Regions from separate parts of the Lentibacillus halophilus genome, predicted to be linked through region 2. Evidence: a T-box and tRNA genes for the amino acid it is inferred to sense, from the RefSeq annotation. Region 2 holds a T-box; the other holds one or more tRNA genes.
What was found. The T-box of region 2 lies ahead of ACZ5Q7_RS09825 (valine--tRNA ligase). A T-box ahead of a tRNA ligase gene usually reads a tRNA of that ligase, here a tRNA-Val.

Region 1 (15,192 bases), 500 kb from region 2:
ACATCATCTTCCTCTTCATTTTCTTCCACAGCCCGATGAATCTCTTCATAGACATTTGAAAGTGTTGATGTATTAATTTGGTCACCCGCTACCTTTTTGACAACTTCCTCAAAAACAAGCTTATCCTCTTCGGCAGTTACGACCTCTTCCGCATTTAAGACGTCTTCTATGAAATGATAATTCGGTTCATTCGCTTTCCCTGCCGAATAAAGTACGTGATTAACATCCGTAGCATTATCCGTAAAACTGGGAAATAGAAATCCTGATATAGGAGCCTTCAGGTTAATAATGGGATCTACGACGACATTATATTTGAACTCCTTTTCAACATAATCAAACAGTAATTCCTTTTTCGGATCTTGTGTTTTATTCATGCTACATAAAATAAAGGGATGGGAATAAACCGTGTCGCGCTCATTTTCTTCCGCCTCTTCATTTCGTTTCATTGGTTTCATATATTCCCCTCGTATAAAGGTTACAACAACATCCATTTCATATTGCTTGTCTTTCAGCATTTTCTCGACCAGTTGAAGCATATGACGCTTCCATTCTTCCGTATCATTACTTAAGAGACCGTGGTGGAGAATGAGCTGACTGTTATTTTCCACATCGCTTTGGAACTTCAATTCAAATAACTTTTGATCCAACTGGCCTGATAGTACTTTTTTAAAGTTGTCTAAAAATAACTCTTTCTGTTCATCTTCCAGCAAATCAAATGATGAACTTTCCTGGTGATAAATGTCACTCGATTCTTTCATAATGTACACATTAAATATTTCGCTAATTTTTAATAAGTCATTATTCACTTTGAATTGTTTTCGAAAGTGTGCGATATCATTTTTGTTCAATAGTGTTCACTCCTAAGCTAGTGATCAATATATATTGCAGAAGTACGCTGATGTTTGTTATGTGAAATTCTATTATATACTCCTGGACAAAGATAAGTCGATACAATTCCAACAATAATTCCAGCTATGACGTCTGTTGGATAATGATGCCCCACGTACAATCTGAATTGCTTTTCTGTTTTTCGCGGGTTTAGTTGGTGTTCCCGTCGGTTTATCCCCATAAAAAAGCACTTCCTTCGTGGGAAGCGCGGGTGGTTAAACGACTAGCCTCCTGACGTCTACCCATAATTGAACGTAAAAAAGACGGTATCTAGTCGCCTAAATACCGTCAGTAAGCCTTTATATCGATACCGGTGGTGGGGCTCGAACCCACACTCCCGTAGGAACACGATTTTGAGTCGTGCGCGTCTGCCAATTCCGCCACACCGGCATATGGGTCAATTCATGGAGGCGGTAACCGGATTCGAACCGGTGATAGAGGTTTTGCAGACCTCTGCCTTACCACTTGGCTATACCGCCAAAAGGGAAATAAAAGAAAAAATGGAGCGGAAGACGGGATTCGAACCCGCGACCCCCACCTTGGCAAGGTGGTGTTCTACCACTGAACTACTTCCGCATATAATGGCTGGGCTAGCTGGATTCGAACCAGCGAATCACGGGATCAAAACCCGATGCCTTACCGCTTGGCTATAGCCCAATATTATAAAGTGAAGGGGCGACCGGTGGGGATCGAACCCACGAATGCCGGAGCCACAATCCGGTGCGTTAACCACTTCGCCACGACCGCCATAATGTATATTATGGCAGGGGTAGCAGGAGTCGAACCCGCATCAAAGGTTTTGGAGACCTTCGTTTTGCCATTAAACTATACCCCTATTAAATATATGGTGGAGGGGGAGGGACTCGAACCCCCGAACCCTGAGGGAGCGGATTTACAGTCCGCCGCGTTTGGCCAACTTCGCTACCCCTCCATACTGATTAAGAAGGTGGCTCGAGACGGAATCGAACCGCCGACACACGGATTTTCAGTCCGTTGCTCTACCGACTGAGCTATCGAGCCGCAAACAACAATTTTATGTAATAATAATTATTTAAATGGCGGTCCGGACGGGACTCGAACCCGCGACCTCCTGCGTGACAGGCAGGCATTCTAACCAACTGAACTACCGGACCAGTTTGAATAACTTTGGTTGCGGGGGCAAGATTTGAACTTGCGACCTTCGGGTTATGAGCCCGACGAGCTTCCAGACTGCTCCACCCCGCGATGTATGAACTATGGTGGAGGATGCAGGTCTCGAACCTGCGACCCCTTGCTTGTAAGGCAAGTGCTCTCCCAGCTGAGCTAATCCTCCGATGCACGATAAGTGCAAATGTTACAAGACTTATGCCTTCATCTAAAACATTTAAGTGAAAGATGACCCGTACGGGATTCGAACCCGTGTTACCGCCGTGAAAGGGCGGTGTCTTAACCACTTGACCAACGGGCCATAATTAAATTGTAATGGCGGAGAGCGAGGGATTCGAACCCTCGAGACCGTGATAACGGCCTACACGATTTCCAATCGTGCTCCTTCAACCACTCGGACAGCTCTCCATGGCTCCACAGGCAGGATTCGAACCTGCGACCGATCGGTTAACAGCCGATAGCTCTACCGCTGAGCTACTGTGGAATAATCCAAATGGTATCGCCTGGCGGCGTCCTACTCTCGCGGGGGCAAAGCCCCAACTACCATCGGCGCTGGAGAGCTTAACGGCTGTGTTCGGCATGGGAACAGGTGTGTCCTCTCCGCTAATACCGCCAGACCTAAGTTGTGACAATCAACGATAATGGATGCCCAAACCCGATATTTATCAAGGCCAAGGATCATTATAGCCGTTATCGTCGAAAAATGCAAGGGTTTTTTTCAATTGCACCCTGAAAACGGAATAAGAACATTAGGCCATTCCAATGTGAAATGTGTGGTTAAGTCCTCGATCGATTAGTATCCGTCAGCTTCACGTGTTGCCACGCTTCCACCCCGGACCTATCTACCTCCTCGTCTTGGAGGGATCTTACTCACTGAACGTGATGGGAAGTTTCATCTTGAGGGGGGCTTCATGCTTAGATGCTTTCAGCACTTATCCTGACCACACGTAGCCACCCAGCCGTGCTCCTGGCGGAACAACTGGTGCACCAGCGGTGTGTCCATCCCGGTCCTCTCGTACTAAGGACAGCGCCTCTCAAACTTCCAGCGCCCACGACGGATAGGGACCGAACTGTCTCACGACGTTCTGAACCCAGCTCGCGTACCGCTTTAATGGGCGAACAGCCCAACCCTTGGGACCGACTACAGCCCCAGGATGCGATGAGCCGACATCGAGGTGCCAAACCTCCCCGTCGATGTGAACTCTTGGGGGAGATAAGCCTGTTATCCCCGGGGTAGCTTTTATCCGTTGAGCGATGGCCCTTCCATGCGGAACCACCGGATCACTAAGCCCGACTTTCGTCCCTGCTCGACGTGTCAGTCTCGCAGTCAAGCTCCCTTATGCCTTTGCACGCTGTGAATGATTTCCAACCATTCGGAGGGAACCTTTGGGCGCCTCCGTTACCTTTTGGGAGGCGACCGCCCCAGTCAAACTGCCTGCCTGACACTGTCTCCGGACCGGATCACGGCCCTGGGTTAGAATGTTCGTACAGCCGGGGTGGTATCCCACGGATGCCTCCACGTAAGCTGGCGCTCACGCTTCGACGGCTCCCACCTATCCTGTACAAGCTGCACCAACATTCAATATCAAGATGCAGTAAAGCTCCACGGGGTCTTTCCGTCCTGTCGCGGGTAATGCGCATCTTCACGCATAGTATAATTTCACCGGGTCTCTCGTTGAGACAGTGCCCAAGTCGTTGCACCTTTCGTGCGGGTCGGAACTTACCCGACAAGGAATTTCGCTACCTTAGGACCGTTATAGTTACGGCCGCCGTTTACTGGGGCTTCGGTTCAACGCTTCGCGCGCCGAGCGCGCTAACGCATCCCCTTAACCTTCCAGCACCGGGCAGGTGTCAGTCCCTATACATCGCCTTTCGGCTTTGCAGAGACCTGTGTTTTTGGTAAACAGTCGCTTGGGCCTGGTCACTGCGGCTCACGTAAGTGAGCACCCCTTCTCCCGAGGTTACGGGGTCATTTTGCCGAGTTCCTTAACGAGAGGTCTCCCGAACACCTTCGGATACTCTCCGTGCCTACCTGTGTCGGTTTGCGGTACGGGCACCTGTGAACTCACTAGAGGCTTTTCTCGGCAGTGTGAAATCCGGAACTTCGGTACTTGATTTCCCTCCCCGTCACAGCTCAGGATGCGTTGAGCGGATTTGCCTGCCCAACACCCTTGCTGCTTGGACGCACACATCCATCGGTGCGCTTTCCGTATCCTTCTGCGTCCCCCCATCGTTCCAACGCTCACGAGGTGGTACAGGATTATCGACCTGTTAGCCATCGCCTACGCCTTTCGGCCTCGGCTTAGGTCCCGACTTACCCTGAGCGGACGAACCTTCCTCAGGAACCCTTAGGCATTCGGTGAAAGAGATTCTCACTCTTTTTTCGCTACTCATACCGGCATTCTCACTTCCAGACGCTCCACCGGTCCTCACGGTCCGACTTCGCAGCACCCGGAACGCTCTCCTACCATTGTTCGCATGAACAATCCGCAGCTTCGGTGATACGTTTAGCCCCGCTACATTATCGGCGCAGCGTCACTCGACCAGTGAGCTATTACGCACTCTTTAAATGATGGCTGCTTCTAAGCCAACATACTGGTTGTCCGGGCAACGCCACATCCTTTTCCACTTAACGTATACTTGGGGACCTTAGCTGGCGGTCTGGGCTGTTTCCCTCTCGACCATGAACCTTATCACCCATGGTCTGACTCCCAAGGTGTTACGTTGCCGGCATTCGGAGTTTGACTGAATTCGGTAACCCGATGAGGGCCCCTCGTTCAATCAGTGCTCTACCTCCGGAACGCATGCCTTGAGGCTAGCCCTAAAGCTATTTCGGAGAGAACCAGCTATCTCCGTGTTCGATTGGCATTTCACCTCTACCCACACCTCATCCCCGCATTTTTCAACATACGTGGGTTCGGGCCTCCTGTCAGTGTTACCTGACCTTCACCCTGGACATGGGTAGATCACACGGTTTCGGGTCTGCGCCCGTATACTTATGCGCCCTGCTTCAGACTCGCTTTCGCTACGGCTCCGTGTTGGCCACTTAACCTTGCATACGAACGCAACTCGCCGGTCCATTCTACAAAAGGTACGCCGTCACCCATTAACGGGCTCCGACTACTTGTAGGCACACGGTTTCAGGGTCTTTTTCACTCCCCTTCCGGGGTGCTTTTCACCTTTCCCTCACGGTACTGGTTCACTATCGGTCACCGGGGAGTATTTAGCCTTGGGAGATGGTCCTCCCAGATTCCGACGGAATTTCTCGTGTTCCGCCGTACTCAGGATCCACTCCGGAGGAAATGGCTTGTCGACTACAGGGCTCTTACCTTCTCCGGCCGGTCATTCCAGACCGTTTCGTCTAAGTCATTTCTTGATGACTCCCATGGAGTGTCCTATCAACCCCGGAAAGCTATCTTTCCGGTTTGGGCTGGTTCCGTTTCGCTCGCCGCTACTCGGGAAATCGCGTTTGCTTTCTTTTCCTCCGGGTACTGAGATGTTTCAGTTCCCCGGGTGTGCCGTGCGCATCCTATGAATTCAGATACGCATGCTGTCCCATTACGGACAGCGGGTTCCCCCATTCGGAAATCCCCGGATCAACGTCTGCTTACGACTCCCCAGGGCATATCGGTGTTGGTCCCGTCCTTCATCGGCTCCCGGTGCCAAGGCATCCACCGTGCGCCCTTGGTCACTTAACCATCGTTTCATTATTAATCATTGAAATGGATGGCTCTTATTCCGTTTTCAAGGTGCAACAACCACCAAAGGTGGCTGATTCATGAGGGTTGCTCCCTCAAAACTGAACCAAACAGCCATGTATGACATCCGTTTTCTCATTCGTCCTTAGAAAGGAGGTGATCCAGCCGCACCTTCCGATACGGCTACCTTGTTACGACTTCACCCCAATCATTGGCCCCACCTTCGGCGGCTGGCTCCAAAATGGTTGCCTCACCGACTTCGGGTGTTGCCAACTCTCGTGGTGTGACGGGCGGTGTGTACAAGGCCCGGGAACGTATTCACCGCGGCATTCTGATCCGCGATTACTAGCGATTCCGGCTTCATACAGGCGAGTTGCAGCCTGCAATCCGAACTGGGAATGGTTTTGTGGGATTGGCTATCACGTCGCCGCTTCGCGTCCCTTTGTTCCATCCATTGTAGCACGTGTGTAGCCCAGGTCATAAGGGGCATGATGATTTGACGTCATCCCCGCCTTCCTCCGGTTTGTCACCGGCAGTCACCTTAGAGTGCCCAACTTAATGCTGGCAACTAAGATTAAGGGTTGCGCTCGTTACGGGACTTAACCCAACATCTCACGACACGAGCTGACGACAACCATGCACCACCTGTCACTCTGTCCCCGAAGGGAACACGGCATCTCTGCCGCTGTCAGAGGATGTCAAGACCTGGTAAGGTTCTTCGCGTTGCTTCGAATTAAACCACATGCTCCACCGCTTGTGCGGGCCCCCGTCAATTCTTTTGAGTTTCAGCCTTGCGGCCGTACTCCCCAGGCGGAGTGCTTAATGCGTTAACTTCAGCACAAAGGGGCGGAAACCCCCTAACACCTAGCACTCAACGTTTACGGCGTGGACTACCAGGGTATCTAATCCTGTTCGCTACCCACGCTTTCGCGCCTCAGCGTCAGTAACAGACCAGAGAGTCGCCTTCGCCACTGGTGTTCCTCCACATCTCTACGCATTTCACCGCTACACGTGGAATTCCACTCTCCTCTTCTGTACTCAAGTCTCCCAGTTTCCAATGACCGCTCGCGGTTGAGCCGCGAGATGTCACATCAGACTTAAAAGACCGCCTGCGCGCCCTTTACGCCCAATAATTCCGGACAACGCTCGCCCCCTACGTATTACCGCGGCTGCTGGCACGTAGTTTGCCGGGGCTTTCTGGTCAGGTACCGTCAAACCATGGCCCTGTTCGAACCACGCCTGTTCTTCCCTGACAACAGAGTTTTACGATCCGAAGACCTTCATCACTCACGCGGCGTTGCTCCGTCAGACTTTCGTCCATTGCGGAAGATTCCCTACTGCTGCCTCCCGTAGGAGTCTGGGCCGTGTCTCAGTCCCAGTGTGGCCGATCACCCTCTCAGGTCGGCTACGCATCGTCGCCTTGGTGAGCTCTTACCTCACCAACTAACTAATGCGCCGCGGGCCCATCCGTAAGTGACAGCACAAAGGCCGTCTTTCAGCCCTCCCCCATGCGGGGAAAGGCATTATCCGGTATTAGCTCACGTTTCCGCAAGTTATCCCGGTCTTTCGGGCAGGTTGCCCACGTGTTACTCACCCGTCCGCCGCTCGTTCCACAGACGCACGCCCCGAAGGGCGATTGTCTGCTTCCCGCGCTCGACTTGCATGTATTAGGCACGCCGCCAGCGTTCGTCCTGAGCCAAGATCAAACTCTCCAAAAAAGTTTGGAATACGACTGACACCGATCAGCCGTTCATTGGCTTCGCTTATTTTGTGGATTTCAAGGGGTAAGCCATCCAGCTGATATACACATCAGCATTCCGACTTCCTGCCTATGACATCCATCTGTCATACTGGCTGTTTTGTTCAGTTTTCAAGGAGCAACGAATGTTTATTTCCTGCCGCCTCTCAAATGGCGACTAAGGAAGTGTACCATCTTCCAAGATTAAAGTCAATAACTTTTTTGTACTTTTTTCGGAAAGAAGTGTGCATCGCCTTTAAAGCGACGCTCACTAATATAACATGGCTCCCTCAATTAAACAAGGGATAATTTTAAATGAATTTTTGTCGGTTCAATTCAAAAGGAATTTTTGCGACAAGATTTAATATACCATGCGTAAAATCATGCGTCAATAACTTTTTTATCGCAAGCACGGTATAGCGAAAAGTGGCCATTCAATACAATATACAGTTGCCATTTATGCTCGGATCACATACGTTTCCAATCATTCATATCTTCACGTTATCCGATATTTTCGCTTGTATACATCGGCAACCTTTGTTTTCCCTTTTTCTGTTTTTAATATATTCTTTTTCGTTAGATAAGACAATATTGCGGTCAAATTCATGGCGTACGGAGCGATTTCCGGATGAGTCTTAAGTTCATCATAAGCCCATGCATCATTTTTTTCATTAATGATATCCAAAAGATGCTTCGCGGAAACCGTTGCTCTTTTACTGATCGCCACATCGGAAGCCAGGATCATCAACTGTATACGCTTCGCAATCGATTCATCGCTTTCCATCAACTCGTCATACAATTTATATATTTCCGGATCGATCCGTTTCACCTGATTCCACAACGTCACTTCCGGATAGTATCCGTTTTCCACCACGGCAAGTCTTGCTAAATAGTGTAGAGTGTGCACCATTCTAATGAAAGCATCCTTATATTGTTCAGATGCATAAAGATCTTTGCCCTCATTGAAGCTTCTTAACAACTTACCAAACTCCATTGTTTTACGTAAATCTCTCTTTTCATATGGAAAACATCTTAGTCGATTTTTTAATGCTTTTATATGATCATCCCGATCGAACACTACCGTGCCAGCAAAAATCCATTCAATTACTTTACGGTTGATGTTTGTATCAATCCATTTATTCAGTGAAAGTTCTGAAATAGTAAACGTGGCCGCTATCTTATCATGCCATTCATAATGTCTTTCATGCCAGTCTTTATCCGGCGTTTTGACAATAACAAGTATGATAACATCAAAATTAGCGGTAATCGGACTGTACGGTTTTGTTTTTTCTATTAAAATAACCCCTAATGTATCGACATGGTTTACGTATTCTTCGTATATCGGTTTGAATAACTTTTCCATTGCTTGATCCTCCATAAACGTGAATACTGTCTATTTCGTTATGATGATGTAAAATCCTTTTTTCCGGATCAAAAAATCCTTTAAAATATGCTATACTACCTTATGAAGGACGTTAAGGAGGTCATAGCAATGGCTGGCAAACTGGCTTATACCAGTAAAATAAACAAAATCCGCTCATTTGCTCTTATTCTGATTTTTGTCGGATTTGCTGTTATGTATGGAGGGATCCTGGCTAAAAAAATCGAATGGCTGATGCTCGCATTATTTTTGCTGGGACTTATGTTCATTTTATTAAGTTGCGTGATTTATTTGTGGATCGGCATGCTATCCACCAGGGCTGTTCCCATTGTATGTCCGAGCTGTGAGAAGCGAACAAAAATGCTCGGTCGTGTTGATGCGTGCATGCATTGCAAACAACCGCTAACCCTTGATAAAGATTTGGAAGGAAAAATATTTGATGAACGATACAACAACCGAAAGTTTCGTAGACAAGCAAAAGCCGACAACGAGGAGTAACAACGTGAATAAGGAAAATAGGATTCGCTCAGGCAACTTTGAACATAACAAAATATTGCTGACCCTGAAGAAAAAATCCAGCCCTGCTTAAAAAGGCTGGATTTTTTGCATGATTACTGTTTCGCTGTAGTAGCATGTTGACAGTTTTCACATTTACCGTAAATTTCCATTCGATGGTGCGTAACATTAAATCCGGTCATCTTCTCCGCGAGAGACTCCACTTCATCCAAGGTCGGATAATGAAAATCCACGATTTTTCCGCACGTTTCACAGATAATATGATAATGCTCGCTTGAATTGTAGTCATAACGGCTTGATGAATCACCATATGTCAACTCTCGGACAAGCCCCGTTTCCCGAAGTACGCGCAAGTTATTGTAAACAGTAGCGACACTCATGTTCGGAAATTTACTTTCAAGGGCTTTATAAATATCATCAGCTGTTGGATGAATCGTTGAATGAAGAAGGTATTCAAGAACCGCATGACGTTGTGGTGTTATACGCACGCCAGATTCCTTAAGTGTATTAATGGCTTCCTGTAATCTTTCGTCAGACACCGTCATGCACCCCACTTTCCCATATATTCGGCGTTTGATAATATTCTTATATTATAATTCTTATAATTAAAGTGTACCTGTATAAGCACTGTTCTGTCAATATACGTATATTATAAATGTGACGATAATATTAACCCACGAAAAATGAGTATTCATCATAAAGGAATAACTACGCCTTGCAATGTCTACAAATCAGCTTTCAAAGGTATTTCGTCAACATTCTGGATTCGATTGATATAGCGGGCGGCAACAAACAAAAAGTCAGACAATCGATTTAAATAAGTCACGACCAATGGATTGACGTTCTCCTGTTCATTTAATGTGATAACTTGACGTTCTGCTCGTCGTATAATGGTTCTTGCTGTATGCAACGCGCTCGACGCTCTATGTCCGGACGGGAGGATGAAGTTGCGCAATGGCGTCAGCTCTTCATCCCATGCATCCATCTGGTCCTCCAACTCCTGAATATGATCGTTCTTCAATTCCCATGTTACGTCTTTATCATCCGGTGTCGCCAATTCAGCACCGACATGAAACAAAATGGTCTGAACCCGGTGCATTTTATTCAAAAAGGCTTCCTTCTCCAACCGATTTTCATCCGAAAGAAAACTGATTGCCAGACCGATCATGGAATTAGCTTCATCACACGTTCCATATGCTTCCACGCGAAGATCATTTTTCGCGACACGTTTGCCTGAAATAAGCGACGTCTGCCCTTTATCACCCTTTTTAGTATAAATGCGCATCATTAATACCCCCTATTGACATCAATCATGTTTACAAAGTTCTGCTGTTTTTCCCGATACCGTTGCAGATTTTCTTCAAATATGGCCAGAGCTCGCTTTTGATAATGCGGTGAGACACCAGATATATGGGGTGTAACCGTCACATTATCCATTTCCCAGAATGAGTGGTCCTCCGGCAATGGTTCCTGGTCAAACACGTCCAGAACGGCATGGGCAATTTCACTTTCCTGAAGTGCTTTCAACATATCTTCTTCAGGAACAGCATCCCCTCGTCCCATGTTCAAAAAGATGACATGATCCGGCATTCGTTGGAACTGTTCATATGTAAAAAAACCTTGTGTCTCCGGGGTGCTGGGCAAAACGGAAACGACAACATCCGCAGTGGACAACAAATCTCCAAGTTGGTCATTCGTGACATTTCGGTCAAAATAATCCACATCCCGGCCGCTTCTTGATACACCATAGACCGACATACGAAATGCTTGAGCCAGACGGGCCACCTCCTGCCCGATCGCTCCTGTGCCTGCAATGACAAGTGTCTTTCCGGCCAATTCATCCATTCGTACGGACCGGTCCCACTTATGTACAGATTCATTCGCCATTATCTGTTCTTGCTGGCGGAGGACCTGCAGCAACATGGACATAGCATATTCAGCCATAGGCACTCCATGGATCCCGCTTGCATTCGTTACAAAGATCCCCCGCTCCTGGATCGCGGCAAGCGGCATGGCTTCTATTCCCGCCGAGAGCACCATTATCCATTGCAGCTGTGCAGCCTCATCAATTAACTCAGCTGTCACATCTTCTCCGTAGGTTACTAAAATGTCTGCTCGGTCTATATTTGGTTTCGCTTCATCCATATTTGTGCAAAAAATAAATGTTTCATCCGGGTAATGCTCGCGAAGTCTCATCCGATGCTTTTCCGAAATTTTTGCCGATGACAAAATAACCATCAGGATCCTCCTCTGCCTTGCAACTATGTCTATCGTAAATGGTTTTGGCTAAGAACGCCATTCATACATAACCCTTTATTACCCTCTGAATAAAAAAGACAGCCCCTGCTGGACTGCCTTTTTTAATTCAGCTGTTTTCACGCAAAAAGTTGAGAGCTTCGTCAACATGGCCGTCCACTTTCACATCACGGAATTCTTTTTGTAATTGGCCTTCCTTATCAATAATAAACGTGGACCGTTCCATGCCGTGAAATTCATTGCCAAAGTTCTCCTTCAACTTCCACACGTCGTAAGCCTTTGCTGCTTGATGATCTTCATCCGCCAGCAGTGTGAACGGCAAATCATGCTTATCGATGAATTTTTGATGGCTTTCTTCCGCATCCGGGCTTACACCGATGATAACCGCATCCAGTTCACTGAACGACTCCTCAGCATCTCGGAAGTCACAGGCTTCATTCGTACAACCCGGGGTCATGTCTTTCGGGTAAAAATAGAGGACAACATGTTTTCCTCTGAAGTCAGATAAACTTACTTTATTTCCATTTTGATCTGGAAGTGTGAAATCCGGTGCTTGTTTGCCTACCTCTGTACTCATTCTAACCCTCCTCAAAAGACTCTGTTTTTTTATTATAGCATATCCGAATGCCTGTCTCCATCTTTATGATTAGACTGCACTAATTTTAAAACGAACGCCGCTGGTAAAATATAGCCGATTAATGCCTGTATCAGTGCGATCAAACGTCCAATACCAACCGGCGCAATGTCACCATACCCGATTGTCAGAAGCGTGACTCCACTGAAATAAACGGAATGAACGAGGGATCCGATGACACTGACTTCCCTCAACTCTCCGTTCTCAACTAACAAAACATGATTCATCGATAACACAAAATAAATGAGCGCAAAACCGACAATGACAATCAAGTAAATAATGAGAAGCGTATAAAAAACCTCTGCTGAAAAGCGGCTGTCACGCATATTGCGGAGCTTTCCACTGTGAATAAAGGCACCTATACTGCCTGCAATAATTATAATAACGGCTATCATCATAATCCACGAAATAATATCCATAATATCCCCCGCCTGTCCATATTCTATGCTTAAACACATTTTAAATTGCTTCCAATTTCAAATTGCGTATGATGCCACTTGTTTCTTATGTTTGATATAGTGGAGTGGTTAGACAGATAGCATGACTTTTCCAACCATTTGATGCATGCGAGGGGAAGTCATGTAGGAGGAGGCATTTTCAATGAATTTTACTACATCAAAAAAGCTGCACAATGAAGCCAAAGACCATATTGTCGGCGGTGTAAACTCCCCATCACGGGCTTACAAAGGTGTTGGAGGCGGCACACCGGTTTACATGAAACAAGGAAAAGGGGCTTATTTTTGGGATGTTGATGGCAATAAGTATATTGATTTTTTGGGTGCGTACGGACCTATCATTACTGGACACGCTCACCCGCATATTGCTGAGGCCATCAGTCACGCAGCATATAACGGTGTTCTGTACGGGACACCGACGAAACTGGAAAACACGTTTGCTAAAATGTTGAAAGAGGCCATCCCGTCCCTGGAAAAAATTCGGTTTGTCAATTCCGGCACAGAAGCTGTCATGACAACGGTTCGGGTCGCTCGTGCTTATACAGGAAGGGATAAGGTCATTAAATTTTCCGGATGCTATCACGGTCATTTTGACTCCGTTCTGGTGGAAGCTGGTTCCGGGCCGGCGACGCTGGGAACACCAGACTCTGCGGGCATTCCTGAGACAGTTGCTGAAAATGTCATCACCATTCCATTCAACGACTTGGCATCGTTCAAACAGGCGATGGAGCACTGGGGCGACCAGATTGCTGCCGTCCTCGTTGAACCACTTGTCGGCAACTTTGGCATCGTGGAGCCAAAAGAAGGATTCCTGGAAGGGATCAACACGGTAGCGCATGATGCCGGGTCTTTAGTTATTTACGATGAAGTCATTACGTCCTTCCGCTTCACTTATGGCAACGCACAGCAGCTATACGGCGTCGAGCCGGACATGACAGCAATGGGTAAAATTATTGGCGGCGGGCTGCCGATTGGTGCTTATGGTGGTCGGGCGGACATCATGGAGCACGTCGCCCCGCTCGGTGCAGCCTATCAAGCAGGAACCATGTCCGGGAATCCTGCATCCATTGCGGCTGGTATCGCCTGTCTGGAAGTACTCCAGGAAGATGGCGTTTACGACGAACTTGATCGGCTTGGTGAGCGCTTGGAAAACGGTCTATTGGATAAAGCATCCGAGTCAAAGATTCCTGTTTCCATAAATAGGAAATGTGGAGCGTTGACCGTTTATTTCGGTGATGAAACGGTTGAAAATTACGAACAGGCTGACGCCAGTAACGGTGAAGCCTTTTCACAATTTTTCCATCTAATGCTGGAGCAGGGGATCAATCTGGCTCCTTCTAAATTTGAGGCGTGGTTTCTTACGACCGAACATACCGAAAGCGATATTGATCAGACGATTGAAGCAGCTGGGAAAGCATTCAGGGCCATGGCAAAAAGATAAACGTAACATCGTCAATGCGTTACAACAAGAAAAATCCGAACTGATTCAAGACGAATCATCGTTCGGATTTTTTGATTTCATACATTTGTCTTGTGTGTCCTTATCATTGGTCATCCAAATTCTGAACCTGATACAAATTATAATAATGACCTTTTTGGCCCATCAATTCCGAATGAGAGCCCATTTCCTTGATTTCACCTTCTTCAATGACGACAATCCGGTCAGCATGGGTGATCGTTGCCAGCCGGTGTGCCACAATAAAGGTCGTCCGGTCCGAGGCAAGCCGCTCGAGAGCTTCCTGGATAATATGCTCACTTTCCAGATCAAGGGCGGATGTTGCCTCATCAAAAATCAAAATTGGCGGATTTTTCAAGAACACGCGGGCAATCGCAATACGCTGTTTCTGACCACCGGAGAGCTTGACTCCACGTTCGCCAACCTGTGTGTCATAGCCATCCTGAAGCTCTTTGATAAACGTATGCGCATTGGCTGCTTTTGCTGCAGTGACAACGTCATCATCGGTTGCATCAGGATTCCCCATGCGGATATTCATAGCAATTGATTCACTAAAAAGGATGTTGTCTTGTAAAACCATCCCAACATTGTTACGCAACGAACGTGCCTGCACGTCACGAATATCGGTTCCATCCACTTTAATGGAGCCGCTGCTCACATCATAAAATCGGGGAATCAGGCTCACAAGTGTTGATTTCCCACCGCCACTGATACCGACGAAGGCTATCGTTTCACCGCTCTTAATATGAAGGGATATATCTTTTAATACATCAGCATCTTCGTCTTCGTACTTAAATGATACATGATCCACATCAATTTGACCTTCAACCGTGTCAAGCTTTTCAGCATTCGGTTTATCGACAATATCATACGATTCATTCATTAAGTCAAAGACACGATCAATTGAGGCCACGGATTGTGTCAATACCGTGGACGAACTAATCAACCTGCGAAGCGGACTATACACCCTTTCCATAAAGAGGACGAATGCACTCATGTCACCAACGGAGATATGTCCGTTGAT
Region 2 (15,192 bases):
GATGTACGATTGAAGCATTCAGACTTCCAATAAACATTGTCTGTCTATGGATAATTTGATTTTTTGTATTGAGAAACAGTACAACAAAATGTTCCTGATTCAATCCGCGCATTTCCTCCATGATATAATCCGCCCCATCTTCCGGGGAATGAACAACATATCGTTCATTCGGTTGCAATCGATTCATACGGCGTCCCAATTCCATGGCAGCAAGAAGCAAAACAGCTTTTGCTCCGCCTATGCCTTTGATCGCTGTCAATTCTTCAATGGTTGCATCTTTAAGCAAATTAATTCCTTCAAAATGCATTAATACCCGGTTAGCCAACACCATAACTGACTCATCTTTCGTACCACTTGCAATTAGTATTGCCAGAAGTTCTTGATTAGATAAATGACCAGGGCCAACTGACACCAATCGTTCACGCGGCCTATCTTCTTTTGGAACATCTTTGATCATAATAGACGTAGGTTCCATACACGGTCCTCCCTTAGCTATGATACGTCCATCGTACCCATTTCGCTTCGGGGGAACAAATGGCAAAAAAATCGTTTTGACCAATTGAAACAAACAAAAAGTTATTTTTCACCCAGCTGATAATGCATTTTAAGCAACCATCTATTTTGAAAAATACCTTAATGTTTGTTTTTCCGCCTTCCGTATAATTAGTTTGTAACGGTTTGATGAAACTGTTTCCATAATCGCAGCACCTGCGCATGATCCTTCCATTTATCCGTCTTTTTCATGTTTTCATATGCTTTTTTTACTGAAGATGTGAGATCTTTAATATGTTCCTGTTTTTCGGGGATGGCTCCAACGACGCCTTTCCATCCTTCAGCGGCTACATTATTTCCTTTGCTGACGGTTTCCAGCGCCTTGTTCCATTGCGTGCGATACGTCTGCAACCATTTCTTTTCAGCTTGCTGCAGGCGCGTTTCTTTTTCGGATGTCTTCCATGGTTTCACATATACTTTCAAACCTTTATCGGTCATCGTATCAGCCAGATGAGAAGCATGCTCTTCCGTTTCAGCGATGCCTGAGAGCACAAAAAAGGAGTCGTTTTTTTTCCAGATCATAGCTGCAAATCCTGCCTGCTGAAACGCTTTTGCCATTTTATCCGCATTTGGTTTTTCAGTGAATTTCCCTGCCTGCAATACAAATGCGGTTTGCGATTCTATTGTTGCTGTTTCCATCTGTTCTGTTTCATTTTTCTTATCATTATCATCAGCCATTGGTATGGAGGCGTTTTGCTGACTCATTCTTTTATCAATGTCCACGAACAATTGCAGCATAACAATACCGAGGAATGACCCGATGATAATAGCTGATATGGACGCAAGCAATAGAGGCTTGAATGGCTTCAGCTTGGATTTGCGGCTAGAATAATAACTATCGTTCCCATCAACACCTTTTCGTTTTACCAACTCGGGGATATCGGAGTCGTCAATCGATGCTGCTTGTTCCCTGTTAAATTCTTTAATGGTATATTTTTTATCCGGACTGGCATGTTTGTTCTTCAGTCTAGCTTTTTGACCATCCATCCAAACAAATAGGTTCTTTTTGACCAAACCGATTTCCTCCTATGCATCAGTTTGGTCAAGCCTAGCACAGGCAAAACAAAAAGTAAGGCGATTATTGTCAAACTCTCAAAAAATCTTTCAACATAATATAACAGTGCTATTTCCATTCACGAAAAATACCGGCTATCCTGGATGATAAGCGGAAATCACACAACCATTCCTTTTAAACTACATTAATCTCCTATCAGCTCATCCTTCAAAATATTTCCTTACACTGGCAATAAAATGTAGCGATCCGGTTATAACATAGCAACTGTTTTGTTGTAATTGATATACATTGTCGACAGCTTGTTTCCAATCATCTATCAGTCGAACGTCCGAGCGCTGACTGTATTGACACAGCTCTGTGGTGCTTGCGGCACGGGGATGAACAAAGGTTGTCAGTGTAACCGTGGCAAACTGATTCTCCAGTCTGCGAAGCATTTCTTTTATGTCTTTATCTCTGAACGCAGCAAAAATAAGGTGGCAATTCATACCGGCACATTGAACGGCGAGGGTGTTTGTTAATGCTTGAGCGCCTGCCGGATTATGAGCACTGTCGACAATAACAACGGGGTCTTGACAAACATATTCAAACCGCCCTGGGATGACAGCGGTGGCCAACCCTTGCAACGTTTTACCCCAATTAAGCTGAAAACCACGTCGTCTCATAATGGACAGTGTCATCATGGCAAGAGATGCATTATTGATCTGATGACTGCCGCTTGCTTTAATAGAGACATTCAGCACACCTTCATGCGCGGCCTTCCACCGAAAGGTCCAGTTATGCTTATCAGCATATATTGTTTCCGTCTGAAATGCTTGTCCGGCCGACAGCATAGGGGCATTCTTCTGTTGCGCCTCTGCAACGATGCTGTTATATGCTTCTTCCGTTATTTCCCCGGTAATAATCGGTTTGTTTTCCTGGATGATTCCTGCCTTATGCCACGCTATCTTTTCTATCGTATCTCCTAAAAATGCCGTATGATCTTTTTCAACATTTGTTATAATGGCTATAAGTGGTTGAAAACAATTCGTTGTATCATAGCGGCCGCCCATGCCAGCCTCGATGATCGCAATATCGGCATGATCTTTAAAATAAACAAAAGCGATTGCGGTTATAATTTCAAACATCGTTGGTGCATGGTGCTTCTGATCCATCTGCTTAATACATGGATATAACTGATTCATTAATGATATGATGGTTTCTTCCGGAATATAATGATGACCCAACGAAATATGACCTTTGATCCCATCCATGCTTGGCGACTGAAACACCCCAACACGGACGTTGTTTGCCATTAATCCGCTTTTGATATACTGTACCGTTGACCCTTTGCCATTTGTTCCTGCAACGTGAACCGCTTCGACCTGCTTTTGCGGGTTGCCGAGATATTGAAGCAATTGCTGAGTTCGGTCCAGGCCGGGTTTCATTCCAAGTTGTTTACGATCATGGAAAAAGGTCTCCACTTGATAATAATAACTGAACATATTGACACCGCTTTTTCTAAATTGATGTATTACCTTACTAGCCGCAATTGTGTTGGCAATGTGTTTATTATAGCAGCAATGATTAAATTAAAGAAAGGACGAAAGCAATTGAATCTGCATGGCTGGGTCATTTATAACGGGTACCTGGAAGGAAATAAGTTTCTAGATTTTGCTGAAACAATACAGCAGGCTGCCGCTGAACAACACATTTCCATAGACATATACCGCAATGATGAATTGCTTAGCGTTATGGAGACCGATTCCATAGGATTGCTCCACATCAAACAAGCTGAATTACCGCATTTCGCAGTGTTTGCGGATAAAGATATTTATTTGGCAAGGCAGCTCGAGTGGTTGGGAGTCCGGCTTTTTAACAGTGCAGAGGCGATCGCCCGCAGCGACGATAAAATCGCCTCGTACCAAAGGTTTGCTGTCAACGGATTATCCATTCCTAAAACGATTGCTGCACCAAAGGCGTTTCATCGTACAACAGATATAAGCGCAACGGACTATAAGGCGGCAATTGAACAGCTGGGACTACCTATGATTGTAAAGGAAGCATTCGGATCATTCGGGGAACAAGTTCATATGGTATCCACCGAAGCAGAACTTTTTGCCAAAATACATGACATGCAGGGAAAACCGTTTATGCTGCAGGAATTTGTCGCGTCCAGTTATGGCAAGGATATGCGGTTGCATGTTGTCGGTGATCATGTTGCTGCAGCCATGAAACGACAGGCATTCAATCACTTCCGAGCAAACGTCACCGCCGGGGGGACGATGCAGCCATATCATCCATCCGAAAACGAACAACAGCTCGCCATTGCAGCAACGAAAGCGATAGGTGCCGATTTTGCCGGGGTGGATTTGTTGTTTGGCGAGCAAGACCGGCCGATTATTTGCGAAGTCAATTCCAACGCTCATATTCGGAGTATGTACGACTGTACGGGAATTAATATTGCTGATTTCATGATTGATGACATCCGCAAAAAAATGAAATGAGGTGCTGCTTTGCAAGGGTGGCTAATCTACAATGACGCTGATGCAAAACAGAACAAATCATTTATCGAATGGTTTTTGAAAGAAGCACGGTTGCAGCGTATCAACCTGCATTTCATTCGCAGAGAAGACATGACAGTAGGTGTTTTCAAGAACAAACGAACGATTCTTTTTCAGAATAAACCGGCTGAATGGCCTGATTTTGCTGTTGTACGAACGATTGATCCGATGCTAAGTATGCAACTAGAGTCCCTGGGTGTTACCGTTTATAACCCGTCTGAAACAGCGGCAATTTGCAATAACAAAGCACAAACCCATTTTCATGTGAGCAAATTAGGGATACCGACAGCGGATACCATTTTTGCAGCCAATACAGACAGTTTGCCGGATGAGCCCCCTCTGACATTCCCCTTCGTTATAAAAGATACTGGCGGACGGGGTGGAAAGCAGGTCAAATTGGTGAAAGATAGTTCATCATGGAACCAATTACAGGAGCAATGGCCGACCGGAAGTGACTTTATTTTTCAGTCCGCCAAAAACGTACAACTTGGAAAAGATGTACGAGTGTTTGTCATAGGGAAACACATTATTGGTGCCGTGCTTCGGGAAAACGAAACAGACTTCCGAGCTAATTATAAGCTTGGAGGCTCGGCTTCCTGGTATGTGCTGCGGGAGAAAGATAAAAAACGGATCAATCAAATGACTGACTATTTCCGGTTTGGCATGGCTGGAATCGATTTTCTTCTCGATACAGAAGGCGGTTTGCTGTTCAACGAAATCGAGGACGTCGTCGGTTCCCGTACACTTAGCGCCGTATCGGATAAGAATATCGTCCGAGACTTCCTGGCCTATATTAAAAGCGGAAACGCCTATTGATAGGTGTTTCCGCTCATCGGATGGCTGTTTAGGATGATTGGAGTTCGTCCAGTCGTGCTTTCACTTTGGCTTGCTTTTCCAGATAATCGGCTTCTTTTTGCCGTTCCTCATCAACAACTTTCTGCGGTGCTTTGCTGGTGAACCCTTCATTAGCCAGCTTTTTCTGGACACGATCCACTTCATCTGTCCATTTAGCCAATTCTTTTTCCAGCCGGTTGATTTCTTTATCGACGTCAATCAGCCCTTCCAGCGGCAGAAACAATTCTGCTCCTGTGACAACCGCAGACATGGCTTTTTCCGGTGCTTTTAAGTCGGTATCTATGACTAATTCACTTGGATTGCAGAAGCGTTCCAAATAGCCGCGGTTATATTCAAGCTCCTGAACGATAGCTTCGGATTCAGCCTTAATATATAATTGAACCGGTTTGGAAATAGGCGTGTCCACTTCTGCGCGACTATTGCGCACCGATTTGATGATAGCGACAAGCCGCTTCATTTCATCTGCCGCTGCCTCATCATGGAAAGACGCTATGGGCTCCGGCCATTTAGCAACCGTTATGGAGTCTCCTTTGTGCGGAAGCTGTTGCCAAATCTCCTCGGTAATGAACGGCATATAAGGATGCAGCATGCGCATTGTTCGGTCAAGCACATACGCCAGTACCGATCGGGTTGTCTTTTTGGCGTGTTCATCATCTCCATATAACGGCAACTTGGCCATTTCAATATACCAATCACACAACTCATCCCATATGAAATTGTATAAATGGCGTCCTGCTTCACCAAATTCATATTTATCCGTATTCCTGGTGACATGTTCAATTGTTTCATTCAGTCGTGTCAATATCCATTTATCCGCCAGTGATTTGTCCCCACTCAAATCAATGTCTTCATATCTAAAGTTGTCCATATTCATTAAAGAAAATCGGGATGCGTTCCAAACCTTATTGGCGAAATTCCAAGTAGCCTCCACTTTTTCCCAATGAAAACGTAAATCTTGTCCAGGGGTTGACCCTGTCAGGAGAAAGTAACGCAATGAATCGGCACCATACTGATCAATAACATCCATCGGATCAACGCCATTGCCGAGTGATTTGCTCATTTTCTGTCCTTCCGCATCTCTGATCAGCCCATGTATCAGGACATCTCTAAAGGGCCGTTTGCCGGTGAACTGTTTCGACTGGAATATCATCCGTGCTACCCAAAAGAAGATAATATCATAGCCGGTGACAAGGACGTCAGTCGGGAAATAACGGTTCAAGTCTTCTGCATCGTCATCAGGCCAACCCATCGTTGAAAATGGCCATAATGCCGATGAAAACCAGGTATCCAGCACATCGTCATCCTGTTCCCAGTTTTCAAGGTCATCGGGAGCTTCTCTTCCTACATACATGTCACCTGTTTTTTTGTGATACCATGCCGGAATACGGTGTCCCCACCAAAGCTGGCGAGAAACGCACCAGTCTCTAATATTTTCCATCCAGTGCAGATACGTGCGCTCAAATCGGTCCGGAACAAAATGAACCTTTTCGTCATCCTGCTGCTGCAAGGCAATGGCATCATCTGCAAGTGGCTTCATATAGACAAACCATTGCGTGGACAAATAGGGTTCCACCACCGCGCCACTGCGTTCCGAATGCCCAACCTGATGCACGTGATCTTCAATTTTTAACAAAAATCCTTGTTCCTGAAGGTCCTGCACAAGTTGTTTTCGGCAATCAAACCGGTCAAGCCCTTGATAATCCAGCGCGTTTTCATTCATACTCCCGTCTTCATGCATGACAAGGATTCGCTCAAGATTGTGTCGATTGCCGATTTCAAAGTCATTCGGATCATGAGCGGGCGTTATTTTCACAGCCCCTGATCCCATTTCCATATCGACATACCAATCCGCAACAATCGTGAGTTCCCGACCGACAAGCGGCAAAATAACCGTTTGACCAATCAAATGTTTATACCGAACATCGTCAGGATGAACAGCCACCGCTGTATCACCAAGCATCGTTTCCGGACGCGTTGTGGCAATATCAATCGTCTCATTGCTGCCTTTTATGGGGTAGCGCATATGGTAAAATTTACCTTCGACTTCCTCGTACTCAACTTCAATATCAGAAAGAGCTGTCTGTGTCACAGGATCCCAGTTGATGATATATTGTCCGCGGTAAATCAGCCCTTTCTCATACATTGTGACGAAAACTTCCCGGACCGCCGCTGATAATCCGTCATCCATAGTGAAGCGTTCCCGGGAATAATCCAAGCCAAGACCGAGTTTTTCCCACTGGGATCGTATGAAATCAGCATATTCCTCTTTCCAGTCCCAGGCAGCTTCGAGAAACTTTTCACGTCCAAGTTCATGTCGGCTTTGCCCCTGTTCTTTCAGCCTCGCCTCGATTTTCGCTTGTGTAGCAATGCCCGCATGGTCCATACCCGGCAGCCACAGCACATCATACCCCTGCATGCGTTTCATTCTGGCAATGGTGTCCTGCATCGTCGTATCCCACGCATGACCCAAGTGCAGCTTGCCGGTGACATTAGGCGGGGGAATCACAATGGTAAATGGTTCTTTTTCTTTATCGCAATCCGCTTCAAAAAAATTCCCGTCCACCCAAAATCGGTAACGGTCCCGTTCCACCTTAGCTGAGTCATATTTGGATGACATAACGGTTTTGTTCTCTTCTTCCATGGCATATGCCTCCTCCATTAAACTGTTTCACCAATAAAAAATCCTCTCCGTCCTGTTATAAGGACGAAAAGGATTTGCTTTCCGTGGTTCCACCTTTGTTCATAAACAATCATTATTTATGCACTCGTTGATCGTTAACGGTGATACCGGCATTCTCCTACTTTCTTTCAGAGAAGCTGCTTAAAGGGCGACTTCAGAAATGACCATTCCCGGGAAAATCCCACCAGCATTCCCTCTCTTCTGGGCAGTCATTGCCTACTATTCCTTATTGCTGCATTTGTGCTATGTCGTTTATGTTATTACATTTTACCGTTTATAATCGGTAAAATCAACTGTTATGTCACTCATTGCACATAAGCACAAAAGCCATCCAGTTATGCATACAATGATACAAAATGGAAGAGGTGAAGAAAATATGGCACGTTTTTACCGCTACCGACTACCACCGTGGGCAAGACGCTGCATCATTGTTATTGAAAAAATAACTCTGCCCATATTGGTTTTTCAATTGATTCGTACATTATTATTCCCAACATCACTGGATGTATTTTTGACAGGGTTTTTCGCCGGTCTTTTCTTTGCTTTTTATTTCGAATGGATTTAAGATTCATCGGGATATTCTTGATCATCCGCACTATCGTTATTTGCAGAAAGAGACCAATCCAAACCAAGTTGCAATTGACGTCGGGTGTGCAAAAGCTTTTGTTGCTGCATAATCATAGAGTGTCTGGACTGCGCGGAACGATAGTCTGTAACAAGCTGTATGTATCGGGAAACATCCAGCAAATGAATCATCAAAAAATGCCATTCCTTAGTTGTTAATGGGTTTTTCTGCTCATACGAAGAAAATAATTGCGCTAATTTCTCGGTCGACTGATCGTAGTAACGAACCTGTTCCTGTAACAATGGGACTAAATCAGTAACAGCATGATCATAGTGAGCATCTTCCCAATTGACGATGCAGAGACGCTCCCGACCAAGAATATGGTCAGATTGCAAATGCCCGTGACACAAATTGACATTCCAATGATGATCCTCTTCCCAGGCATCCAGGAAACGGTCGATCTGCCTATCCAACTCTGTCAGTGCATGGGTTAGTACATGATAATCCGTGCACACTTGCAATTCAAACGGAGACATGAATCGGTTCTGCTCAAATTGCTGTACAAAGTCAAGCAATGTTTGCTGCTGGTTTTGACATTGGCTGCGATAATCTCGAAATCTCTCATCGACCAAGGTGGCATTCGGTGACTGTGCCTGTCTCGTTTCAGCATGAATTTCCCCAATCATATTAAAAGATTCGCGTAGATGCTGCTCATGATTCAAATCGGAGCGCTGCATCCACGGCATCATATAATAACAAACGCCATCGACCGATGCATACAGATTGGATTCCTTCGTTAAATAAACAGGCAAAACACCTCTCAATGACAACTTATACGCTTGATGGAATACATGCTCCCACAATGGAATCGTTTCCTCGGTCAGCTTGCTTTTTTTCAATGCGTAATCATAGCGCCCGTCGTTCACCTTGAATAAACGAGGTGATATTTGCTCCATATAACGGGGATAGATACCATACATGTTGGCTACTTTTTCAATCATTGTCACCAGTAAGGTCACCACCTTGCCGATCAGATAGAACGATGCCCACGCAGTTAGACACATAACGGATGGCTCCAGTGAATGAGCAGAGAAAGGTTTCTTTCATGCATAAAAGGACGTTATACCTACTCTAAACGTGGAGCAATCCATGTGTGGGCGGGAAATAAACAGTGGTCAATTTCCACAACCAATTTGCGAACGATTAAAACATCCACTGTTTGACGTTTTGCCTTATGTTTCTGTTTACGACGGGATATATAATAATTGTCCTTCTTCCAAACTTTCCTCTCCCAGATGATTTTGTCTCAGCAGTTGCAGGGCGGATATACCGTAACGTTCGGCAATCGATTCGACGGTATCGGTTTCCTGAACGATGCACAGCCGCATTTTAGCGAATGATTCTTCCTCGTCACGTCGGAACATATCCGCCAAATAGCGAACATCTTCTGCATCAGACACGATTGCATCCGTGCTTTCGCCTTGTTCGTCCACATCAGCTGTCTCGGAAATCGTTGCTAAGGATGGTGATTCATCCACATTTTCCTGATTATCATCCTGTCCATCCGTTTCATCAGCTTCCACACTGTCATCTCCGGACGTTTTCTTGTTTTCTGTTCCAAAAAATTCAGCCAGTGTTTGTGTTTTTTTCCCTTTCCAACGATCTTTCTCATTTGGTGTGTCATCGTCTTTCTTAACTGTGTCGTCTCCGGTATCTTGGGCGTTGTCCTCGTTATCCTGAACGTCATCTGCGGTACCCTGAACATCGTTTCCGATATCTTCCACGACTGATTCCTGATTACTTTCTTCAACAGATCCCTCAGGCCATATCGGCGCCGTTTCCGAATCATGAAGCGTTTCTGAGGTGTTCTCCTCTTCGTTTTCCATTTTTATATCAAATGCAAATGTTTCATCATCCCTCGGAGGTGACGATGAATCCACCTCTGAAGATGCTCCATCTGTAACGTCGACCTCATCAGCAATACCATGTATCCCGATAACTGCATTTAACTTTAGCTGCTGTTCATCCGGTATTTCATAATCCAACGATTCAATACCAACGGTTACGTCGTCCAAATCTGTTACACGGTTGGCAGGCACCGAAATTTCGACTGGAAAACGGTGTGTGAATTCAGCCTGGTTATCATCAATATCATTCACTCTTTCCATGTATTTACGGGCGTGATCATCATCTACATCATAAGGATCTTCTGTTTCGTCAACATCTATCGTTTCTTTTTGATACGTACCGTTGAGCTCGATCACACCCCGGATGGAAATGTAATCACTAAATGAATCTATGGAAATTTCCGGGTCCAATGAGACCCCCATCATGTCACTGACTTCCTGTCCTCTGGCAAAAAAGAGGGATTCGTTTAATTCAAAACGAAAAACATTACGATCATTTTCCAACGGTCTTCCTCCCCTCAATCGATAATCCTTATGCTTATATGTCTCATTGCAACTATATGTCTGGTGCCTATGGTATATGCCTACGGAAACAAAACATGCTGCTATTTTTCTCGGCGAAGCTATAAAAAAGCTGCCCTGGCTTTTGCAGAACAGCTTTTTTACTGAAAACCTATTTTGTTTCGATTTTGGAAAAGGCCGTACGTACGGCTTGAATGGTTTTGTCAATATCCTCATCCGTATGAGCTGTTGACATGAATACAGCTTCAAATTGTGATGGCGCCAGAAAAATGCCTTCGTCAATCATGGCTCGATAATACTGAGCAAAGTAGTCGAGATCTGCATTTTGAGCTGTTTCAAAATTAAAGACGGGCTCATTGGTGAAAAAGAAACCAAACATGGCTCCTGCCCGATTAATCTGCAACGGAATGTCATAATCTATGGAAGCTTGTTTATACCCTTCCACTAATCGATCCACTTTCCGGATTAATTCCTCATAGGTTGATTCATCCAAAGCATTCAATGTTTCGTATCCGGCCGTCATAGCCAATGGATTGCCGGATAACGTACCGGCTTGATAAACAGGACCCGTCGGTGCAACCTGTTCAATGATCTCCCGTTTACCACCATACGCTCCGACCGGCAGGCCACCTCCAATGACTTTTCCAAGACAAGTTATATCAGGGGTGACACCAAAATAGCCTTGCGCACAGTTATAACCGACTCGAAATCCTGTCATCACTTCGTCAAATATCAAAAGGGAGCCATAATCATTCGTTACCCTCCGCAATTCCTGCAGAAAATCTTCTGTGGATGGAACGACTCCCATATTCCCGGATACAGGTTCAACAATGACTGCAGCGATGTCATCACCATATTCTTCAAAGGCATACCGAACACTTTCCGAATCATTATACGGAACGGTTATGGTGTTTTCCACAATGGACGACGGAACACCCGGGCTATCAGGTAAGCCAAGAGTTGCAACACCGGAACCGGCTTTGATAAGCAGTGAATCACTATGACCATGAAAATTACCTTCAAACTTCAGGATCTTGTTTCGTCCGGTATAGCCGCGGGCAACACGCAATGCACTCATGCCTGCTTCTGTGCCGGAGTTGACCATGCGGACCATTTCAATGGACGGAACACGGTCAATGATCATTTGTGCCACTTTATTTTCCTGAACAGTGGATGTACCAAGGCTGGTCCCGCCTTCAGCTGCTTCTTTCAGTTTGGAAACGACTCGTTCATCGGCGTGACCAAGGATTAACGGCCCCCAGCTCATCACATAATCAATGTACTCGTTGCCATCAATATCCGTAATCTTTGAGCCTTTCCCGTGATCCATAAAAATCGGGGACATACCGACCGATTTAAACGCGCGTACAGGGGAATTGACACCACCGGGCATCAGATCGACTGCTTTTTCATATTCCTGTTTGGACTTATCAATGTTTCCCATCGTTTATCACCTCAATGAAAAATGTGTTAATCGGTTATAACCACTTTGCAACATCTTTAGCAAAATAGGAAATAATTAAATCCGCACCAGCCCGTTTCATAGCCGTCAACTTTTCAAGCACTAGTTCTTTCTCGTCAATCCATCCATTCAACGCAGCGGCTTTCACCATCGAATATTCACCGCTTACATTATACGCAACGACCGGGGTGTTCGAATGATTCCGCACATCTCGGACAATATCCAAAAATGACATGGCCGGTTTAACGATCAGGAAGTCCGCACCTTCCTCAATATCGGATTCTGTTTCCCGCAGTGCCTCCAGTCGATTGGATGGATCCATCTGATACGTCTTGCGGTCACCAAACTGTGGTGAGCTGTCAGCCGCATCACGAAATGGGCCGTAAAAAGCTGATGCATATTTAACGGCATAGGACATAATGGGAATATTGTTATATCCTGCTTCATCCAGTGCCTCGCGAATGACAGCAACAAATCCGTCCATCATGTTTGACGGCGCAATGATATCCGCACCGGCTTCAGCTTGTGACACAGCTGTTTTTGCCAACAGTTTCAGCGATTCATCATTGTCCACATCTTCATGGTGAATGACACCGCAATGGCCGTGTGATGTGTATTCACACAAACACGTGTCAGCAACAATAAGCAATTCCGGAGCCTCTTTTTTCATAAGACGGGTTGCTTGTTGTACAATGCCGTTTTCCTTGAAAGCGCCTGTCCCTTGTTCATCTTTTTCACTGGGAATTCCAAACAGCATGATAGCTTTGATGCCAAGTGACAGCAATTCATCCGCCTCTTCTTTTAGGTTGTCAAGTGACAGTTGATAAACGCCTGGCATAGATGGCACTTCATTTTTTATATCGTTTCCTTCCATGACGAAAAGCGGATAAATAAAATCGTCCATCTTTAATTCATTCTCACGTACAATCGAACGCATGGCTGCTGACGAACGAAGTCGGCGATGCCGTTTAAATGATTCACTCATCATCCATCCATCCTTTCTGTTCAATATATTGGCCTATTTGGTCCAGCATTCCATCAATCGTAAATTCATTGGGGACCACGGGACAACGAAAACCGAAATCAAGTGCCCGTTCCCCTGTTGTTGTCCCGATACAGGCAATAGTGGCATTCACCGATATCGCCGTCTCTTTCAAGGTCATAAATGCGTCAACTGATGATGGGCTGGTAAATGTAATAATATCCGGATGATTGTACCGCAATTGTCTGTTCAGTTCGTCTTTCGAGGCGTCATTGCGGGCTGTTTCGTACACTTCCATTTGTTCGAATGGAATCCCTTGCTCTTTGAACCAATCCGGCAGAACACGACGCGACCGGTTGCCTTTAATAAGAAGAATGTGTTCATCAGTGTGTGTATTCGAATAGTTGAATTCATTTCGCATTGTTTCCGCATTGTAAACAGACGGGATAAAATCAACCTGATAACCGTATTCATCCAATGCTTTGGCCGTTTTTTGGCCAACAGCAGCAAGCTTGCTTTCTGCTAGCACCGCTTTATCTATGTTGTAAAAATTTAGAAGCTGAAAAAAACAGTGAACACCATTGACACTTGTGAAAAACAGCCAGCTAAAATACGTATTCTCCTGAAGAGGTTTCATAACGTCCTGATGGTTTTTGCATGAAATGGTTAACAGAGGTACAACGCTGGGGTTACCACCACGCTCGAGCACCTTATCGGAAAAGATCTGCGCCTGTTGTTTTTCCCGGGTAATGAGAATGTTTCTTCCATACAGCTTGGGAGGCATCAAAGATCAAGCTCCTGTTTCACGTTTTCAATAATGTCTTTGGCACCCTGGCTGATCAGCTTTTCAGCTACTTCCGACCCAACGGCCTCTGGATCAGTTCCTCTGACAGTTTCCTTTAGGATGGTTTGACCATCAGGTGTTCCAACAAAGGCAGTAATGATAATAGCGTTATGTTCGAGATGCGCATACGCACCGATGGGTACCGAACAACTTCCTTCCAGAAGTTGAAGAAACGTCCGTTCAGCCGTCACCGTTTTTTCTGTATCGGGATCATTAATCTGTTGCAACAATGCGTGCAAGTCATTATCATCGTCACGGCACTCAATGGCTAGAGCACCCTGTCCGGCCGATGGTACACACACATCAGATTCCAAGTACTCGGTAATAAGCTCTTCACTTAAGCCAACACGTTTCAAACCAGATACAGCCAAAATAATGGCATCATAATTCTCTTCATGCAGTTTTCGGATGCGTGATTCAATATTTCCACGAATCCATTGTATCTCAAGGTCGGGCCGCGTCGCCAAAATTTGCGACTTACGCCTAAGACTGCTTGTGCCAACAACAGCTCCGGCGGGCAAATCCTTCAATAGAATATTATTTTTCGCGATATAGGCATCCCGATGATCTTCCCTGACAGGAATAGTCGTAATGGCAAGACCTTCCGGCATTTCTGAAGGCATATCCTTCATGCTGTGTACAGCAAGATCAATTTCTTTTTCATACATGGCCTTTTCAATTTCTTTAACAAACAATCGTTTTCCGCCAACTTTGGACAAGGTTACGTTCAGAATTTGATCCCCTGTTGTAACAATTTTTTTTACTTCAAATTCATTGCTTGCCCCAGCCTTCTTTAATCGGTCAATCACCCAATCGGTCTGTGTCAGAGCAAGGTTGCTCCTTCTGGAACCAACAACAATTTTGCGCATTCAAGCGTCCTCCTCAATAATTCTATTGTAAATGAAAATTGGATAGCATGCTGAACAAAAAGAAATTAATCAGCAACAATAAAAACGCCGCTGAATTATAAATGGAGATGGATTTTCCGAGATATCCTTTTCCTAAACGAAGCAGTAAGTAAATGATATAGACAATCAGCATAAGGATCGAGCCGATTGTTTTCAAATCAAACCAGTAAAATTCGGCGTTGGCCACATACGCCCAAACTACCCCCAGTATAATAGACATGGTCAATAAAGGGACACCAAGTGTGACAGCCCTGAATGAAATCGCATCCAGGAGGTTTAAATCCCCGAGCCTCCATATCCAGTGGAATCCCTTTTTTTCCTTTAGAAACTTATATTGTACGAGATACATAAGGGAAAGAA

Region 1: it encodes a tRNA-Val, which carries the amino acid that the T-box ahead of ACZ5Q7_RS09825 (valine--tRNA ligase) is inferred to sense. The anticodon was not compared.

The regions. Positions count from the first base shown of each region.
Region 1 covers NZ_AP043750.1:1,502,047-1,517,238, reverse strand. The annotation lists gene ACZ5Q7_RS07430 (DUF4317 domain-containing protein) at 1-848, opposite strand, end outside; gene ACZ5Q7_RS07425 (phosphatase PAP2 family protein) at 866-1,069, opposite strand; tRNA gene ACZ5Q7_RS07420 (tRNA-Leu) at 1,197-1,278, opposite strand; tRNA gene ACZ5Q7_RS07415 (tRNA-Cys) at 1,294-1,367, opposite strand; tRNA gene ACZ5Q7_RS07410 (tRNA-Gly) at 1,390-1,464, opposite strand; tRNA gene ACZ5Q7_RS07405 (tRNA-Gln) at 1,471-1,545, opposite strand; tRNA gene ACZ5Q7_RS07400 (tRNA-His) at 1,563-1,635, opposite strand; tRNA gene ACZ5Q7_RS07395 (tRNA-Trp) at 1,650-1,723, opposite strand; tRNA gene ACZ5Q7_RS07390 (tRNA-Tyr) at 1,734-1,819, opposite strand; tRNA gene ACZ5Q7_RS07385 (tRNA-Phe) at 1,836-1,908, opposite strand; tRNA gene ACZ5Q7_RS07380 (tRNA-Asp) at 1,945-2,021, opposite strand; tRNA gene ACZ5Q7_RS07375 (tRNA-Met) at 2,036-2,112, opposite strand; tRNA gene ACZ5Q7_RS07370 (tRNA-Val) at 2,125-2,200, opposite strand; tRNA gene ACZ5Q7_RS07365 (tRNA-Glu) at 2,264-2,335, opposite strand; tRNA gene ACZ5Q7_RS07360 (tRNA-Ser) at 2,351-2,442, opposite strand; tRNA gene ACZ5Q7_RS07355 (tRNA-Asn) at 2,444-2,518, opposite strand; rRNA gene rrf (5S ribosomal RNA) at 2,536-2,651, opposite strand; rRNA gene ACZ5Q7_RS07345 (23S ribosomal RNA) at 2,808-5,732, opposite strand; rRNA gene ACZ5Q7_RS07340 (16S ribosomal RNA) at 5,882-7,450, opposite strand; gene ACZ5Q7_RS07335 (nucleotidyltransferase-like protein) at 7,967-8,833, opposite strand; gene ACZ5Q7_RS07330 (DUF2614 family zinc ribbon-containing protein) at 8,963-9,349, shown strand; gene perR (peroxide-responsive transcriptional repressor PerR) at 9,463-9,912, opposite strand; gene ACZ5Q7_RS07320 (cob(I)yrinic acid a,c-diamide adenosyltransferase) at 10,092-10,652, opposite strand; gene ACZ5Q7_RS07315 (D-2-hydroxyacid dehydrogenase) at 10,655-11,605, opposite strand; gene bcp (thioredoxin-dependent thiol peroxidase) at 11,733-12,200, opposite strand; gene ACZ5Q7_RS07305 (potassium channel family protein) at 12,233-12,676, opposite strand; gene ACZ5Q7_RS07300 (glutamate-1-semialdehyde 2,1-aminomutase) at 12,858-14,153, shown strand; gene ACZ5Q7_RS07295 (ABC transporter ATP-binding protein) at 14,257-15,192, opposite strand, start outside.
Region 2 covers NZ_AP043750.1:2,005,428-2,020,619, reverse strand. The annotation lists gene radC (RadC family protein) at 1-475, opposite strand, end outside; gene ACZ5Q7_RS09845 (SPOR domain-containing protein) at 664-1,566, opposite strand; gene ACZ5Q7_RS09840 (bifunctional folylpolyglutamate synthase/dihydrofolate synthase) at 1,768-3,048, opposite strand; gene ACZ5Q7_RS09835 (ATP-grasp domain-containing protein) at 3,028-4,050, shown strand; gene ACZ5Q7_RS09830 (ATP-grasp domain-containing protein) at 4,060-4,923, shown strand; gene ACZ5Q7_RS09825 (valine--tRNA ligase) at 4,952-7,603, opposite strand; T-box leader at 7,660-7,884, opposite strand; gene ACZ5Q7_RS09820 (hypothetical protein) at 8,019-8,207, shown strand; gene ACZ5Q7_RS09815 (phosphotransferase) at 8,204-9,271, opposite strand; gene spoVID (stage VI sporulation protein D) at 9,452-10,618, opposite strand; gene hemL (glutamate-1-semialdehyde 2,1-aminomutase) at 10,788-12,080, opposite strand; gene hemB (porphobilinogen synthase) at 12,115-13,083, opposite strand; gene ACZ5Q7_RS09795 (uroporphyrinogen-III synthase) at 13,076-13,864, opposite strand; gene hemC (hydroxymethylbilane synthase) at 13,864-14,793, opposite strand; gene ACZ5Q7_RS09785 (cytochrome C assembly family protein) at 14,816-15,192, opposite strand, start outside.